Regions from separate parts of the Acidovorax sp. GW458-11-26-14-TSB4 genome, predicted to be linked through region 2. Evidence: riboswitches for the same ligand, from Rfam matches in the RefSeq annotation. Region 2 holds a riboswitch; the other holds the start of a gene.

Region 1 (8,401 bases), on a different contig from region 2:
CTCGCCCTGCGAGCCGGCGTTGGGCTGCAGGCTGATGCCGGCGTAGCCCGTGGCCTGGCACAGCCAGGCGCGCAGCTGCTCGTCGAGCTCGCGGTAGCCTGCGAGCTGCTCGGCCGGGGCAAACGGATGCACCTGAGCAAACTCGGGCCAGGTGATGGGGATCATCTCGCTCGTGGCGTTGAGCTTCATGGTGCAACTGCCCAGCGGGATCATGCTGCGGTCCAGCGCCAGGTCCTTGTCGGACAGCTGGCGGATGTAGCGCAGCATGCCGGTCTCGCTGTGGTGCGTGTTGAACACCGGGTGCGTGAGGTAGGCGCTGGTGCGGCGCAGCTCGGCGGGGATCAGCGGCTCCACGCCCTTTTCGAAGGCGTCGAAGGTCGGCAGGGCCTGGCCGTCCTTGGCAAAAATCTTCCACAGGAGCGCAATGTCGGCGCGTGTGGTGGTCTCGTCGAGCGAGATGCACAGGTAGTGCTCGAAGTACACGCGCAGGTTGGCGCCCAGTTGCACGGCGCGCGCTGCGATGGCCGCGGTGGCGCCATCGGTCTTGAGCGTCAGCGTGTCGAATGTCGCCTGCGGGCGCACGGGCGCGCCCAGTTGCTCCAGGCCCTTGGCCAGGATGGCGGTGTAGCTGGCCACGCGCTGGGCGATGCGTTTGAGGCCCTCGGGGCCGTGGTACACGGCGTACATGCTGGCCACCACGGCGGGCAGCACCTGGGCGGTGCAGATGTTGGAAGTGGCCTTTTCGCGGCGGATGTGCTGCTCGCGCGTCTGCAGCGCCAGGCGGTAGGCGGGCTTGCCGTGCACGTCCACGCTCACGCCGACCAGGCGGCCGGGCAGGCTGCGCTTGAATTCGTCGCGGCAAGCCATGTAGGCGGCGTGCGGGCCGCCGGCACCCATGGGCATGCCAAAGCGCTGCGTGGTGCCGACCACGATGTCGGCGCCCCATTCACCGGGCGGGGTGATGAGGGTCAGGGCCAGCAGGTCGGCCGCGGCGATGAAGGCGGCCTGCTTGGCATGGGCTTTTTCCACATCGGCACGCAGGTCGTCGATGCGGCCGCTGGTGGCGGGGTACTGGGCCAGTACGGCGAAGTAGTCGCCGTCGAGCGCGGCATGCCATTCGGGGGCGGAATTGGCCAGCACCACCTCGATGTTCAGCGGCTTGGCGCGGGTCTGAATGACCTCGATGGTCTGCGGGTGCGCGTCACCGGCCACGATGAAGCGGTTGCTCTTGGATTTGACGGAGCGCTTGGCCAGCGTCATCGCCTCGGCCGCGGCCGTGGCTTCGTCGAGCATGGAGGCGTTGGCAATTGGCATGCCGGTGAGGTCGCAGACCATGGTCTGGAAGTTCACCAGCGCTTCCATGCGGCCCTGCGAGATCTCGGCCTGGTAAGGCGTGTAGGCCGTGTACCAGGCCGGGTTCTCCAGGATGTTGCGCAGGATCACGCCCGGTGTGTGCGTGCCGTAGTAGCCCTGGCCGATGAAGCTGCGCAGCACCTGGTTCTTCGATGCCATTGCCTTGAGTTCTGCCAGGGCCGCTGCTTCCGTCACCGGGGCGGGCAGGTCCATGGCCGTGCTGCGTGCAATGGAGCGCGGCACGATGCTCTCGATGAGGGCGCGGCGCGAGGCCTCGCCGATCACCGACAGCATGTGTGCCTCGTCGGCCGCGTCGATGCCGATGTGGCGGGGCAGGAATTCGGTGGCGTTTTCGAGCGCGCCGAGCGGCAGGGCGGATTGCATCAACATGGGGCAGGTCTCAGGCAGGGGACAGGGGCGTTGCGGTTACGCGTTTTTCGCGAACTCGGTGTAGTCGGTTTCGCTCAACAGCGCGTCGAGTTGGCCGGCGTCGCTGAGCTTGACCTTGAAGAACCAGCCGGCGTTCAGCGGGTCGGAATTGGCCAGCGACGGGTCGGCGCGCAGGGCTTCGTTGACCTCGACGATCTCGCCCGAGACAGGCATGTACACGTCGGCCGCGGCCTTGACGGATTCGACCACGCCGGCCACCTCGCCCTGGGCGAAGCTCTTGCCCACTTCGGGCAGGTCCACGAACACCACGTCGCCCAGGGCATCCTGGGCGTGCACGGTGATGCCCACCACGGCTGCGTCGGCGTCAGCGGCGTTGATCCATTCGTGGTCTTTGGAGAATTTGACGGTCATGGGGAAAGCTCCTGGGCTTTGAAAAATGAAGGAATCTGCAATGTAGCGGGCCCGGCCCGCTGGCGGCGTGAAATCAGCCGCGGAAATAGTTGGCGGGTACGAAGGGCATGGCACGCACCTCCATCGGCACGGCCTTGCCGCGCACGATGGCGTTCACCCGGGTGCCGATGGCTGCAAATGCCGGCGTGACGTAGCCCATGGCCACGGGCTCGTTCACCGTGGGGCCCAAGAGGCCGCTGGTGACTTCGCCGATCTTCTGGCCATCGGTGCTCTGCAATTCGGTGTGCTCGCGCACGGGTACGCGCTCCAGCGCCACCAGCCCCACGCGCTTGCGCGGCAGGCTGGCGGGGTTGTCGATCTGTGCCAGCACCTTGTCGGCACCGGGGAAACCGCCTGCGCGTGCGCCCCCGGTGCGGCGCACCTTCTGGATGGCCCAGTTCAGCGCCGCCTCGGGCGGGGTGGTGGTGGTGTCGATGTCGTTGCCGTACAGGCACAGGCCGGCTTCCAGGCGCAGCGAGTTGCGTGCGCCCAGGCCGATGGGCTTGACCTCGGGCTGGGCCAGCAGCGCGCGCGCCAGGGTCTCGGCCTGGGCCGCGGGCACCGAGATCTCGAAGCCATCCTCGCCGGTGTAGCCGCTGCGCGTGACGAAGCAGTCGCAGCCGGCAATGGTGTAGCTGCCGCCGGTCATGAACACCAGTTGCTCGATGCCGGGAGCCAGGCGCGCCAGGGCGTTCACGGCCTGCGGGCCCTGCAGCGCCAGCAGGGCGTGGTCGGGCATGGGCTGCACCTCGCAGCGCTGGCCGATGCGCGCCTGGATGTGGGCGATGTCCCCCACCTTGCAGGCGCCGTTGACGATCACGAACAGCGTGCCGTTGCCCTGGTTGAAGAACATCAGGTCGTCGATGATGGTGCCTTCGTCGGTTAGCAGCAGGCCGTAGCGCTGCTTGCCCACGGGCAGGTCGACCACGTCCACGGGCACCAGGGTCTCGAAGGCTGCGGCAGCGTCCGGGCCGATGAGCTTGAGCTGGCCCATGTGCGATACGTCGAACAGGCCGGCTGCGGTGCGGGTGTGCACATGCTCGGCCATGAGGCCTGCGGGGTACTGCACAGGCATGGAGTAGCCGGCAAATGGCACCATGCGGGCGCCCAGCTCCAGGTGCAGGGCGTTCAGCGGCGTGGTGAGCAGGGGGGCAGCAGGGGCAGACATGGGGCGGACTCCGGGCAAATGAAAGCCGCAACCCATGCATGGATTGCGGGATTTGCCCTGCTGTCCGCTTTACCTGAGAGATTCACCGCACCACCCTGGCTGGCGGCTGCGGCTTGCTCCTTCGGTGGATGGCCTGCGCTGAGTTGCGCGGCCACCTCTCTCCAGCAAGGGAACGCCTGCATCCCTGCAGGCGCTTGCCAGTCCTTTTGCCTGAGCGTTCGGGGTGTCCCTGCGCCTTCGGCGGCCTTCTCAAGGAAGGCTCTCTCCTGACGTTGGCGATTCTAACTACTTTGAATACACCAGGTCGCGAAGCGCGAGCGAAATGCCCGGAATGTAGGTGATGATCAACAGGCACACCAGGATCACGCACACGAAGGGCAGCAGGTGCTTGATGATCCGGTCCAGCGATATGCGCGCCACCGTGCAGGCCGCGAACAGGTTCACGCCGAAGGGGGGTGTGATCATGCCCAACGCCAGGTTCACCACCATGATCAGCCCGAAGTGCACCGGGTCCACGCCGAAGTGCATGGCCACCGGGGCGAGGATGGGCGCCAGCACGATGATGGCGGCGCTGGTCTCGATGAACATGCCGATCACGAACAGCGCGGCATTCACGCCCAGCAGGAACATGGCCGGCGACTGCAGCACCGATTCCAGCCAGCGGCCGATGGCGTCCGGCACGCCCGCGCGCGTGATCAGGAAGGCAAAGAGCCCGGCGTTGGCGATGATGAACATGATCACCGCCGACGAGATCGCCGACTTGCGCAGGATGGCGAACAGGTCCTTGGGCTTGATCTCGCGGTAGATCACGATGCCCACGATGAGCGCATAGAACACGGCCACGGCCGATGCTTCGGTGGGCGTGAACACGCCCCCATAGATGCCGCCCAGGATGATCACCGGCATCAGCAGCGCCCAGCCGGCCTGCAGCGTCGCCTTGCCGAAGGGCATACGGCCTTCGCCATCGTTCTTGCCCCAGCCCTTCCACTTGCAGTAGGCCCACACGAAGAGCATCAGCGCAAAGCTGATCAGCAGGCCCGGGCCGAAGCCGGCGATGAACAGCTCGCCAATCGACACCTCGGCGCTCACGCCGTAGAGGATCATGGGGATGGAGGGTGGAATGATCACACCCAGCTCCGCGCTGGTAGCCTGCAGCGCTGCCGCGTAGCTGGTGGGGTAGCCATGCTTGATGAGCGCCGGAATCAGGATTGCGCCGATGGCGAAGGTGGTGGCCACGGAGGAGCCCGACACCGCCGCAAAGATCATGCAGGTGAGCACGCAGGTCATGGGCAGGCCGCCCTGCACGCCGCCCACGATGCTCTTGGCAAATTCGACCAGCCGGCGCGAGATGCCACCGGTCTCCATCAGATTGCCCGCCAGGATGAAGAACGGAATGGCCGCCAGTGGAAACTTGTTGATCGAGGCGAACATCTCCTTGACGGAGATGAGCATGTTGGCGTTGGAGGCCTGGATGCCCAGGATGGAGGCCAGGCCGATGGAGACGGCCACGGAGATGGTGAGCGCAAAGCACAGCACCATCGTGGAAATCATGACCAGGCTCATTGGGCGGTCTCCAGTTCCAGGCGCAGGGGATCGAGCAGGTTGCCGATGATGCCGAAGATGCAGAACAGCCCGCCCACGGGCATGGCCAGGTAGGCCCAGAACATCGAGACCGACTCCAGGCCCGCCATGCTCTGCACGCCACCGCGCACCGAATAGTCCCAGCCCCACCAGATGATCACGCCGATCAGGGCCAGCGCGGCCAGCGCCACCACCCAGTCGAGCACGCGGCGCATGCCGGGCTTGCTCCAGCGGTAGAGCACGTCCACGCTCACCATGGCGCCCTGGCGAAAGGCCGCCGGGATGGCCAGGAACACCATCCAGATCAGGCTGAAGCGGATCAGCACCTCGGTCCATTCGGCTGGCTGCTCCAGCACGAAGCGCATGAGGATCTGGAACATGCCCAGGGTGGAGGCCAGCGCCAGCATGGCGCAGGCCCCCAGCATGGCGATGAAGGTCGTCCACCGCTCAAAGGTCAGAAAGGCGTTTTTCATGGGGCACGGCCCGGCAAGAGCAAAAAGGGGGGAGGAAAAAGACAAGAACCAAACGTCCGCAGCGAGGGGCTGCGGGCGTTTGGTTCACAGGGGGGCAGGCAACGCGGCGGCTTACTTGACGTCGCGGATCTTGTCGAGCGCGGCCTTGCCGAACTGCTTCTCGAACTCGGCGTTCACGGGGGTCAGGGCCGCCACGAACTTGGCCTTGTCCACGTTGTCGATCACGGTCATGCCCTTGGCGCGCAGGTCGGCCACGCCCTTGGCATCGTCTTCGTCCACGCGGGCGCGGTTGGCCTTGGTGCCCTCCTTGGCCGCGTCGATGAAGGCCTGCTTGTCGGCGGCAGAGAGCTTGTCGAAGGCGCCCTTGTTCATCACGAAGATGCAGGGCGAGTAGACGTGGCCGGTGAGCGTCAGGTGCTTTTGCACCTGGTCGAACTTGGCCGAGATGATCACCGGTAGCGGGTTCTCCTGGCCGTCCACCGTGCCTTGCTGCAGGGCAGTGAACACCTCGGGGAAGGCCATGGGCGTGGTGATGATGCCGAAGCCCTTGTAGGCCGCGATGTGCACCGGGTTCTCCATGGTGCGCATCTTCAGGCCCTTGAGGTCGGCCGGGTCCTTCACGTCGCGCTTGCTGTTGGTCATGTGGCGGAAGCCGTTTTCCGCCCAGGCCAGGGCCTTGAAGCCCTTGGCGTCGAACTTGGTCAGCATCTCCTGGCCGATGGGGCCATCCAGCACGGCGCGCGCATGGGCCTTGTCACGGAACAGGAAGGGCACGTCCAGGATCTTGGTTTCGGGAACGAAGTTGGGAACCGGGCCGGTGGAGCTGAAGGCCAGCTCTTGCGTACCCAGTTGCACGGCCTCGATGGATTCACGCTCGCCGCCCAATGCACCGTTGTAGAAGGTCTGCACCTTGTAGCGGCCGCCCGTGCGCTTTTCGACTTCCTTGGCAAAGGTGTCGATGGCCACGCCCTGGTGGGAGTTCTGGGCCGTGGAAATGCTGATGCGCATGGTGGTCTGCGCGGCAGCGGTGGCCACAAAGCCGAGCGCAAGGCTCAGGCCAACGACGAGTCGGGTCAGTTGCATGGTGTCTCCTGTTGTTGATGGGCTGGCTTTCTGCGGTGTGCCATGCCTGTTTGAGGTGCTGCCACAGAGTGTCAATCCTCCGCCAAATTATGGCGGTGCAACATGGAGACGGGCATCCGGGTTTGTGCTGGTAAGCGTGCTTACGAACCGGTGGAGCCTTTGGCGGCGTCGTGTGGGCGACAGGCCAATGGAATGGGCAGGCCCTTTGCCAAGCGCCCCGGTCTGGCGGTAACCAGTCCGGGGCCCTGTCGTTTCGTGCGTTCCGGTAAGAGCGCCTCGATGGATGAATTGTGCGCCGCCCTGCGCAGCAGTTATTTCCATATTTTGCGAGAAATCATTGGTTTGCAGAAAAATTTGCTGCAAATAGCGGTTTGGTTGAATAATTGGCCAAATGGACCGCCTCGACAGAAAAATTCTCGCCGTGCTGCAGAACGATGCGCGCGCCAGCCTGCAGGAGATTGGCCAGGCGGTGGGCCTGAGCCCGTCGCCCTGCTGGGGCCGCATCAAGAAGATGGAGGAGGCCGGCGTCATCCAGGGCTACACCGTGCGCCTGAACCCGCAGGCGCTGGGCCTGTCGGACACGGTGCTGGTGCAGGTCACGCTCGACAGCCACTCGGACAACACGCTCGAAAAATTCGGCGAGACGCTGGCCAGCATCCCCGAGGTGATCGAGGCGCACCTGGTCTCGGGCGACTACGACTACCTGCTGCGCGTCGTGGTGAAGGACACGCGCGACTATGAGCGCCTGCTGCGCGAGAAGCTCTACAAGATCAAGGGCATACGCCACAGCCGGTCGAGCTTCGTGCTGCGCACGCTAAAGAAGGCCGACATGCCGTTGTTCGCGGAGTAGGGCGCTGGCACGTTCGCTGCTCTGCTGCGGTCAAGCGGGCGCACAATCCTGGCGACCCTTGTCCACAGCACCACCATGAACCTGCGTTTCGTCGAAGCCTTCTACTGGGTCGCCTCCCTGCGCAGTGTGACGCGTGCGGCCGAGAAGCTGTTCCTCACCCAGTCGGCCATGTCCAGCCGCGTGGCGGCGCTGGAGGAGGAACTGGGCGTGCTGCTGCTGGACCGCAGCGACAAGCGCTTCAAGCTCACGGTGGCGGGTACGCGCTTTCTCACCTACGCCAAGCGCATGCTGGAGCTGCAGCGCCAGCTCAAGGCCGAGATGGGCTCGGGCGGGCCCATGGAGGTCTCCATCCGCCTGGGGGCCATCGAATCGGTGCTGCACTCCTGGCTGATCCCCTGGATCGAGCAACTGCGCAAGGACAACCCGCTGCTGGAGCTGGAGCTCACGGTGGAGACCACCCCCGTGCTGCTCGACCAGATCCGCCGCGGCGCGCTGGACACGGTGTTCGCCGCACTGCCGGCGTCGGCCGAGGGCATCCGCACACAGGCGCTCACACCGATGGAGATGGTCTTCGTGGGCAACAGCAAGCTGCACCGCAAGCGGCGCTATGCACTCGCGGACTTTGCCGAGACCGACATCCTCACGTTCCAGCGCGGCTCGCAGCCGCACGTGACCCTGCTCGACGTGCTGCGCCAGGCCCAGGTGGAGCCGCGCTGCGTGCACACCATTTCTTCCATCTCGGCCATGGTGCAACTGGTGCAGGGCGGCTTCGGGGTGGCCACGCTGCCGCGCCAGGCCGTGCAGCGGCTGCTGGCATTCCCCGACCTGCGCCCGCTGGCCTGCGAGGCCGAACTGCGGCCGCTGCCCATCCACCTGAGCTACCGCGAAGACCCGGCCTCTCCGGCGGTGGACGGCGTCGTGCGCTCGGCCCTGGCCTTTGTCGAACTGCAGGCCGAAGTCGGCAAGGGCCGCGCCAAAAACCTGAAGACAGGCTGACAGCAGAGGCCGCGCACAACGGCATCACGGCGCATCCAGGCGCCACGGCTGCCTTTT
Region 2 (8,401 bases):
AACTCTTCGCACCGCCACTACACCGGCTTGACGCAAAGCGACCACGATCAAGGCTCCGGTTCCGCAAGGAATCATTTGCAAGGAGACCTTCATGGCCCGTATTGCCCTCGCCGCCGCTTCCCTGGCCTTGCTGTCGCTGGGCGCTGCTGCCCCGGCGCTGGCATCGCCCAGTGCCACCGTCGTCATCCAGACCGGCGCCCCCTCGTACCACCCCCCCGTGCAACGCCCTGCGCTCGCCCCTCTGCAGGTCGTGCCCGTGCAATACCACCACGCGCCCCCACCGCCCCGCTACGAGGCCGTGCCGCCCCACCGCCGCGGCATGGCCTGGGTGCCCGGCCACTGGGAGTGGCGTGGTGGCCGCCACGTATGGATCGGCGGCCACTGGGTGAAGGCCCGCCCGGGCTACTACTACCGCGAGCCGCGCTGGGAAGAGCGTGGCGGCCGCCACTACATGCGCCCCGGCGGCTGGGACCGCGATGGTGACGGCGTGCCCAACCGCCACGACCGCCGCCCGGACAACCCGTATCGCAACTGATGGTGGCCGAGGCCGCCGAGAGCGGCCCCACACGCCTACAGGCGGCGAGGCGCGGCGCCTACAGACCCCGCGCCCCGGCCTCGCCACCATACAGAGGCGAAACCACAACATTGAAAAAGGAGTCACTCATGACCTACAAAACCATTTCCGCCGCCGCCCTGATCGCCAGCACGCTGGCCCTGGGCAGCTTTGCCCCTGTGGCCGTTGCACAGACGGTGGTGATCCAGTCCGGCCAGGTGATCCCCGCCCCACCCCCACCCCGCCGTGAAGCGGTGCCTGCCCCGCGCCGCGGCATGGTCTGGGAAGAAGGCCACTGGGACTGGCGTGGCGGGCGCCATGTGTGGGTGGCCGGCCACTGGGTCAAGGCCCGCCCCGGCTATGCCTACCGCCAGCCCACCTGGCAAGAACGTGATGGCCGCTGGGAAATGCGCCGTGGCGGCTGGGACCGTGACGGTGACGGCATTTCCAACCGCAACGACAGGGACCGCGATGGCGATGGTGTGTCGAACCGCCGCGACAGCAACCCTGACAACCCCCGCCGCAACTGACGCCTGACGGGCCAGCGCCTGGCCTTTTATCAGCAACGAACGCCGCACATTAGCTGCGGCGTTCGTCTTTCTGCGCCCTAGAATGGACACCGCAGGAGAGCAGGTGGCGACAGCCATCTCACCGAAGGCGCAAACTCCCATGCACGCTCAGGTCCCGTACTGCACCATCCATCATCATCAAGGCCGTCTGGAGAGCCGCTGCACCATGCAGCGCACCGAAGGAGCAAGCCGCAGCCCATGAGGGGCCCGCGGTGAATCTCTCAGGTACCAAGGACAGGGGGAGCGGCAGCCGGGCGACATGCGTCGTGCCTGCTGCGTGCTCCGGACATTGCGCTCCGGCGCCGTGCTGCACACGCGCCGCCGCCCGGTGATTGCCCTTTCAAAGGCTTTCAAATGCGTGTGATCGTTCTTGGTGCCGGCCTGCTCGGCGTGACTTCGGCCTATTTCCTGCAACAGCTCGGCCATGAGGTGACCGTCATCGACCGCCAGGGTGCGCCCGGCGCGGAAACCAGTTTTGCCAATGGCGGCCAGATCTCGGTGAGCCACGCCGAGCCGTGGGCCAACCCGAGCGCCCCGCTCAAGGTGCTGCAGTGGCTGGGCAAGGAAGATGCCCCCTTGCTGTTCCGCCTGCGCGCCGACATGCGCCAGTGGCTCTGGGGCCTGTCCTTCCTGCGCAACTGCACGCCGGCACGCACGCGCCACAACATCGAGCAGATCGTGCGCCTGGGCACCTACAGCCGAGACACGCTGCAGCAACTGCGCGCCGCCACGGGCATCGCCTACGAGCAGCGCACGCAGGGCATCCTGCACTTCTACACCAGCCAGAAGGAGTTCGACGGCGCCCTGGCGCCGGCCGAGCAGATGCGCGCCCTGGGATGCGAACGCCAGGTGGTGAGCGCCGACGAGGCCGTGCGCATCGAACCCGCACTGGCCCACATCCGCCCGCAACTGGCGGGGGCCACCTACACGGCCGAGGACGAATCGGGCGATGCCAATGCCTTCACGCGCGAGCTGGCGCGCCTGTGCGAGGCGGCGGGCGTGCAGTTCCGCCTGGGCCACCACATCACAGCGCTGCGCGAGGCCGGCGGGCGCATCGACCATGTGGAAGTGACCAACGCCGAAGGCCGCTTCGAGCGCGTGCACGGCGATGCCTTCGTGCTCGCAATGGGCTCGTTCAGCCCGCTGCTAGCGCAGCCGCTGGGCATCCGCCTGCCCATCTACCCGGCCAAGGGCTATTCGGTGACCATGCCGGTCAAGGATGCAAGCATGGCCTACCAGGTGAGCCTCACGGACGACGAGTACAAGCTGGTGTTTTCGCGCTACACCAGCGAGCGCGGCGACCGCCTGCGCATCGCCGGCACGGCCGAGCTCAATGGCTACCAGCGCGACCTGAACCAGGTGCGCTGCGAGGCCATCGTGCGCCGCGTGGAGCAGCTGTTCCCGGGCGCCGGCGATGCCAGCCAGGCCCAGTTCTGGACCGGCCTGCGCCCGGCCACGCCGAGCAATGTGCCGCTGATCGGCAAGACGAAACTGGCCAACCTGTTCCTCAACACCGGCCATGGCACGCTGGGCTGGACGCATGCCTGCGGCTCGGGCAAGTCGGTGGCACGCATCGTGAGCGGGCTGGCGCCCGAGCTGGACTTCGCCTTCACGGGCATGCCCCAACGCAGCACGGCCGGCCTGTTCCCTGCGGCGTCGAAGGCCTGAGCAACGCGCCTAGGGCGCGGCGCCCGAGGCCTGAGCGACAAAGCTGGCCAGTGCCCGCATGTCCTTGTCGCTGAGCTTGTCGGCGTAGGACGGCATGATGCCGATGCCCGCCTTCAGGGCGCGCAGCACGCGCTCGGCATTGGGCTTGAGCTCGTCCAGTGCGGGGCCGATCTGCCCCTCGGCCCCTGCGGCCTGCAGCGTGTGGCACACGGCGCAGGCGGGCTGGACCTTGCTGAACAGTTCCTTGCCGCGCGCTAGTTCGCCGGCATCCGCGGCCCAGGCGCCGCAGGCGGCCAGCGCCAGCAACCCGGCAGCGGCGGCGGTGCGCAAGGTGCGCACCGCCTCAAGCGACCACCACGGTCACGCCGTGGTCGCGCCAGCTCGCGTTGTTGTAGCCACCCAGGTTTTCCTCGCGCTGCTCGGGTTGCACGTTGCCGGCGGTGTCGGTGGCACGGCTGAGCAGCTCATGCGAGCCGGCCGCCAGGCGCACCGGCAGCACGAACTGGCGCCAGGCAAAGCGGCCCAGGTCGGGCCCGATGAGCTGCGCGGCCTGCCAGGTCTTGCCGCCGTCCACCGAGACGTCCACGCCCTTGATGCCGCGCGTGCCGCCGAAGGCCACGCCGTGCACCTGCACCAGGCCGGCCTTGAGCGTGCCTTGCTCGGGCAGCGGGCCGTTGATCCAGGATTTCGTCGTCATCTCCCAGACCGAGGGCTGGTCCGGGCCAGCCTTGGTGCCCGGGGGCGACATGCGGTAGCCGTGCGACATGATGCGCGCCTGCGACTGCTCGGCACCGAAGGCCACGCGCTTGACGTACTTGATGTTGTTCACGCCCTGGTAGCCCGGCACGATGAGCCGCAGCGGGCCCCCATGCGCCAGCGGCATGGGCTCGCCATTCATCTCCCATGCCAGGATGGCATCGTCCAGTGCCTTGACGGGCACCGAGCGCTCGACCACCACGGTGAGCGGGTCCACGCCCTCGGGCAATTTCTCGCCGCCGGTGCCCGTGAGGTAGGCCGCACCGCTGGCCAGCCCGCCCAGTGCGGCCACCACGTTGCGCAAGGGCACGCCGCTCCACACCACGCAGCCGGCCGCGCCCACGGTCCAGGGCGTGCCGCTGGGCTTGCTTGGGAAAAAGCCGCGCCCGTTGCCCGAGCATTGCAGCACGGTGGTCACGGTCTCCAACCCCAGGGTCTTGAGTTCGGCCACGGTGAGCGCGCGCGGATTCTTCACCCCTTCGATGGACACGCTCCAGCCGTCACGGTCGGCCACGACAGCGGCATCCGGCGCAGGCAGGTTGTTGCGGATGTAGAGCTGGCTCGCGGGCGTGACAACGCTGGTGCCGAAGACCGAGCGCCGCGTCTCCAGCGTGCTGCTGCTGTGCACGATGAGCGCGTCGGGATTCTTCCAGGCGACATAGGACGGCAGGGGCTTGGCCGCTGGCGCCGCGGCCGCCGGTGCGGGCGCAGACTGCGCATGCGCCCCCTTGCCCAGGGCAGCGAATCCCAACGCACTGAGCGCTGCGGCGCTGCCGGCAAGCATCTGGCGGCGGGGCAAGGTAGCGGGATGGGACATGGACGCGTTCTCCTCCGGTGGGGGTTGATGGACTGGCGAAAAAGCGGGCATGCCCTGGGCCTGCCCTCTGCAGATTCTGGAGGGAGCGCCCTGATTTGCCCTCAGGGTTTTGCAGGGCACGTGTAAGAAATGGCAACAGACGCACCGGTAACGTGACCTTCGTAGCGCGTTGGTGCATATTTGACATGGGTTCACAGACTCCACGAGGAGAAGCCATGTACCGCCCTGCGTTTCTGCCATCCACTCTTGCCTTGTTTTGCGCCCTTGCCGCTTCTTCGATCGTGCAGGCGCAGCAGCTCACCGCGATCGTCGCGGTGGAGCCCACCGCGAAGAAAGCGGCGAACACCATCCTGCGCAGCAGCTTCGAGTCGGGCCTGTCCAAGGCCGCCGGGCAGCCCGCCACCGTGGCCACCAGCGAAGACCTGGCCGACGTGATGCGGGCCACGCGCAGTGCGGGCTACGACGTGTTCATCGGCCCCGCCCAGGTGGCCGCCTCGGCCCTGCAGCGCGGCTACGAGCTGGTGGGCGCCACGCAGAAGTCGGAGCAGTACGTGCTCGTGGCTGCGGGCTCGGTAGCCAATGTCGGGGCGATGAAGGGTCGCCGTCTGTACCTGCCCCAGCAGGACTCGATCTACACCTACATGGCGCGGGGCATGCTCAACGAGGCCGGCCTGTCGTTCCAGGACCTCAAGGGCGTGCAGCACGAAAAGCTGCCGCAGGCGGGCCTGAGCGCCCTGGTGCTAGGCACGACCGATGCCACCGTGGTGCGTGCCGACGAATGGGCCGAATGGACCGCCACCCACAAGAGCGACGCACGCGTGTTGGCCACCTCGCAGCCCGTTCCGGGCGGCTTTTCCATCGCCGTGAAGAAAGATCTGCCCGCCGACGTGAAGACACGCCTGGCGCAATGGTTCGGCAACGGCTCCAGTGCTGCCGGCCTGGGTACCGTGGCGCTCAAGCCCGAGGCGGGCGAGTACCGCCGCGTGGCCGAACTCGGCCTGTTCACGCCCAACAGCCTGCCCGGGGTGAGCCGCATCACGGCACGCGAGGCGCAAAAGCTGCAGGCCGAAGGCGCGGTGGTGGTCGACACCCGCACAGAGAAGGAATTCAAGACCAAGCGCATCCGTGGCGCCGTGCTCGCCGCCTACGGGGAAAAGAGCCTCAAGGACGTGGCCTTCAACGCCGCGCAGGACGACTTCCAGGCGCTGGAAAAGGTGGACCGCAACAAGCCCGTGATCTTTGCCTGCAACGGGGCCGAGTGCTGGAAGTCGTACAAGGCAGCCAAGGTGGCTGCCTCCAAGGGCTACAAGACGGTGTACTGGCTGCGCGGCGGCCTGCCGGAGTGGGATGCCGATGGCCTGCCCACGGAAAGCAACGGGCCGGCCGGTTGAAGCAGCCATGCCTGCGGCGCCTGCCTGCGCGCGGTCAGGTGAAGACCGTGAGCACGCCGGTGTAGCCGTACAGGTGGTGGTGGGCGATCTCGCCCCCCGCGAAAAAGCCGACCAGCGGCACGTCGCCCAGCGCATGCCGCACGATCTGCAGTTCGGCACTGGGGCCGCCGAAATGCGGGCCGCCACGGCCTGAACAGCTGACGTAGATGGCGCCGCGGATGCGCCGCCCGGGCAGCGTCGCCGCCCGGCCTGGGGCGCCCGTTCCGGGCGCAGGGGCTGCCGCTGCTCCGGCATGGCCCGCCCCCAGCGACGCGGGCTCCAGTTCCTCGGGTTCCAGCTCTTCGCGGATCTCGGCACAGATGCGCATCAGGTCGGCACGCGCCGCCGCCGCGTTGCGCTGGCAGAACGCCAGGTGCATGCCGGGCTCCACCTTGTCAGCGAGGGCCACGCCGCGGCGCGCTCCGTCGAGCCCCACGATGTGGCGCACGCGCGTGTCGGTGCCGAAATGGCCCGTGCGCTGCAGGCCCCGGGGCTGCGCCCCGGCATCCACCAGCCCGGCCAGTGTGGCGCGCACCTTGCGCAGCGCGGGCTGCGGATCGCCGTCGAGCGATACCTCCAGCGTGTCGAGCAGCACATCGAGCGCGGGTTCGCCGTCGAGCTGCAGCACCACGTTCTCGTGCGCAGCGGTCACGCTGCGCAGAGGCCCCACGGGCTGGCAGCCCTGCGTGACGCGCGAAACCAGGGCCACGCCACGGCCGAAGGCCACGCCGGACAGGCCGCCATCGAAGACGCCGCTGGCGCCGCCCTGTCCGGCCATGTTGCCGTCGCCGGCAATGGCGAACTGCACGTCCGCGCCCCGGCTCGCGCTCAGGCCGCCGAACAGGTAGCCGGATTCGGTGCGAGCGGCCATCTCGTCCAGCAACTCGGCGAGCTCGGGCACATGCCCATCGGCATGCACCAGGGCCGTGTGGGCGACAAAGCCACTGGCGGGGTGGCGCTGCAGCGGTGCCACGCCCGAGAACACCCGGTACTGGTCGGCCGGCAGGTCGAGCAGCATCACCGACAGCGCGGGCTCGTCGAAATACTCGGCGTTGTTGGCGGACACCCCCACCCCGACGGTGCCGCTCCAGTCCGTCACCTCGGGCAGTTCGCTGGCCAGGAAGTCCAGCAGGGCCTGGGCCTCGCTGGCGTAGTGGTCGGTGATGTAGAGCAGCCCCAGCGTGGGGCTGCCCGCGTACTGGGGCAGCGCCATCTGCGCGCGCAGTTGCGCCAGGACCAATGCCGCCGCCATGCGCCACTGGGGATGGGTGGCGTGGCCACTGGGAAAGAGTGTCATGGTGCGTTCTCGCAGGCCGGGGCACAAGACCCGGCCGGGGTGCTTCAACCAGTGCGTTTGCGCGGCGCGCGCTTGGCCGCGGCCGGGGTGGTCTTGCGTGCCTTGGCGGCGGGTTTGGCGGTGGGGGCCTTCTTCGCGGCCGCGGGCTTGCGCGTGCCCGACACGGTTTTCATGCCCTTGGCGGCGAATTGGCTGGCCATGCCGGTGGCCGTCTTGATGGCCTCCTTGGCCAGGCCGGTGGCCATGTTCTTGGTGGTATCGAGGGCGGTCTGCTTGGCAGCGTCCTTCATGGCATTGGCGGCGATCTGCTGGAACTGGCCGGTGAGTGCGCCCCACCATTGCAGCGGGTCGACCACCGAAGCCTCGGGCGCCGCAGCGGCGGCCTTGCCGCCCTTCTTCGCCTTGGGGGCCGCGGCCTTGGCAGGTGCCTCCTCGGGCTCGGCATCGTCGTCCTGTTCTTCCTCTTCCTTCGCGCGGCCCGTGACGCGGGCGGCGGCGCCGGCCACGGCCTCGGCCGCACCGCTCACGGTGTCAGCGGCCTTCTGCACACCGCTCATCACGGTGTCGGCCGTCTTGAGCTTGAAGGCATTGGCCACGTCGCCCATGCTGAAGTTCATGCCCTTCAAGGTGGCCAGGGTCATCTTCTGCACCTCCAGCGCCTGGATGGTGGCGGCCAGTGCGCGCGAGTTCTGCTCCAGCCAGAACTGCACGGCCTTGAGCTCCTCGATGCGCTTGTCCAGCTCTTCGACGCTGATGGTCGGCGCCACCCAGTTGGACAGGTTGGGCAATTGCGGAATGCTGTTGGTCGCCCCCTTGGCCAAGCTCTGCAGGAAATCGAAACCGGGGACGAATTTGCCGAAACCGAAATTGGATGTGTCGCTCATGGCCGCTCCGCAAGATGGGTGGGGGATCTCTCCTGACAGCTTACCCCAATGGGTGGCCGCTGGCGATGGCGGGCAGGGTCCTCGCGCCTCAGTGTTTGTGCCCATGCGCAGGGGCAGCCGGCGCCTGGGCGGCCACGGGCACGGTCAGGTCGAGCCGGCTTTCCGTGCCCTTGGCGTCCTTGAAGGTCAGGGTGAGCGGCACAGTGCTGTCCTTGGCCAGGGGCGCCTTGAGGTCCAGCAGCATGACGTGGTAGCCGCCTGGCTTGAGTTCCACGGGCTTGCCGGCCGGCAGTTCCAGCACCGGCACGGCACGCATGCGCATCACGTCGCCGTCGAGCTTCATCTCGTGCACCTCGGTCACGCCAGCGGCGGGGGACGAGGCCGCCACCAGGCGGGCACCCTGCGGCGCGGTGAGCGTCATGAAGGC

The links. Region 2 has a riboswitch for glycine ahead of AC07X5_RS16610 (D-amino acid dehydrogenase). Riboswitches for the same ligand answer to the same signal wherever they lie in the genome.
Region 1: it holds a riboswitch for glycine, as region 2 does, so the genes downstream of both, gcvT (glycine cleavage system aminomethyltransferase GcvT) here and AC07X5_RS16610 (D-amino acid dehydrogenase) in region 2, are expected to answer to the same signal.

Annotation. Positions count from the first base shown of each region.
Region 1 is NZ_JBWKYR010000028.1:1,266-9,666, forward strand. Features, by position in the region: gene gcvP (aminomethyl-transferring glycine dehydrogenase) at 1-1,743, opposite strand, end outside; gene gcvH (glycine cleavage system protein GcvH) at 1,780-2,154, opposite strand; gene gcvT (glycine cleavage system aminomethyltransferase GcvT) at 2,228-3,361, opposite strand; glycine riboswitch at 3,412-3,536, opposite strand; glycine riboswitch at 3,550-3,640, opposite strand; gene AC07X5_RS29345 (TRAP transporter large permease) at 3,647-4,924, opposite strand; gene AC07X5_RS29350 (TRAP transporter small permease) at 4,921-5,415, opposite strand; gene AC07X5_RS29355 (TRAP transporter substrate-binding protein) at 5,527-6,498, opposite strand; gene AC07X5_RS29360 (Lrp/AsnC family transcriptional regulator) at 6,890-7,348, shown strand; gene AC07X5_RS29365 (LysR family transcriptional regulator) at 7,424-8,344, shown strand.
Region 2 is NZ_JBWKYR010000007.1:132,485-140,885, reverse strand. Features, by position in the region: gene AC07X5_RS16620 (YXWGXW repeat-containing protein) at 92-535, shown strand; gene AC07X5_RS16615 (YXWGXW repeat-containing protein) at 664-1,083, shown strand; glycine riboswitch at 1,166-1,255, shown strand; glycine riboswitch at 1,261-1,370, shown strand; gene AC07X5_RS16610 (D-amino acid dehydrogenase) at 1,477-2,790, shown strand; gene sorU (SorU family sulfite dehydrogenase c-type cytochrome subunit) at 2,800-3,120, opposite strand; gene sorT (SorT family sulfite dehydrogenase catalytic subunit) at 3,134-4,363, opposite strand; gene AC07X5_RS16595 (rhodanese-like domain-containing protein) at 4,615-5,754, shown strand; gene AC07X5_RS16590 (FIST signal transduction protein) at 5,789-7,090, opposite strand; gene AC07X5_RS16585 (PhaM family polyhydroxyalkanoate granule multifunctional regulatory protein) at 7,135-7,974, opposite strand; gene AC07X5_RS16580 (copper chaperone PCu(A)C) at 8,063-8,401, opposite strand, start outside.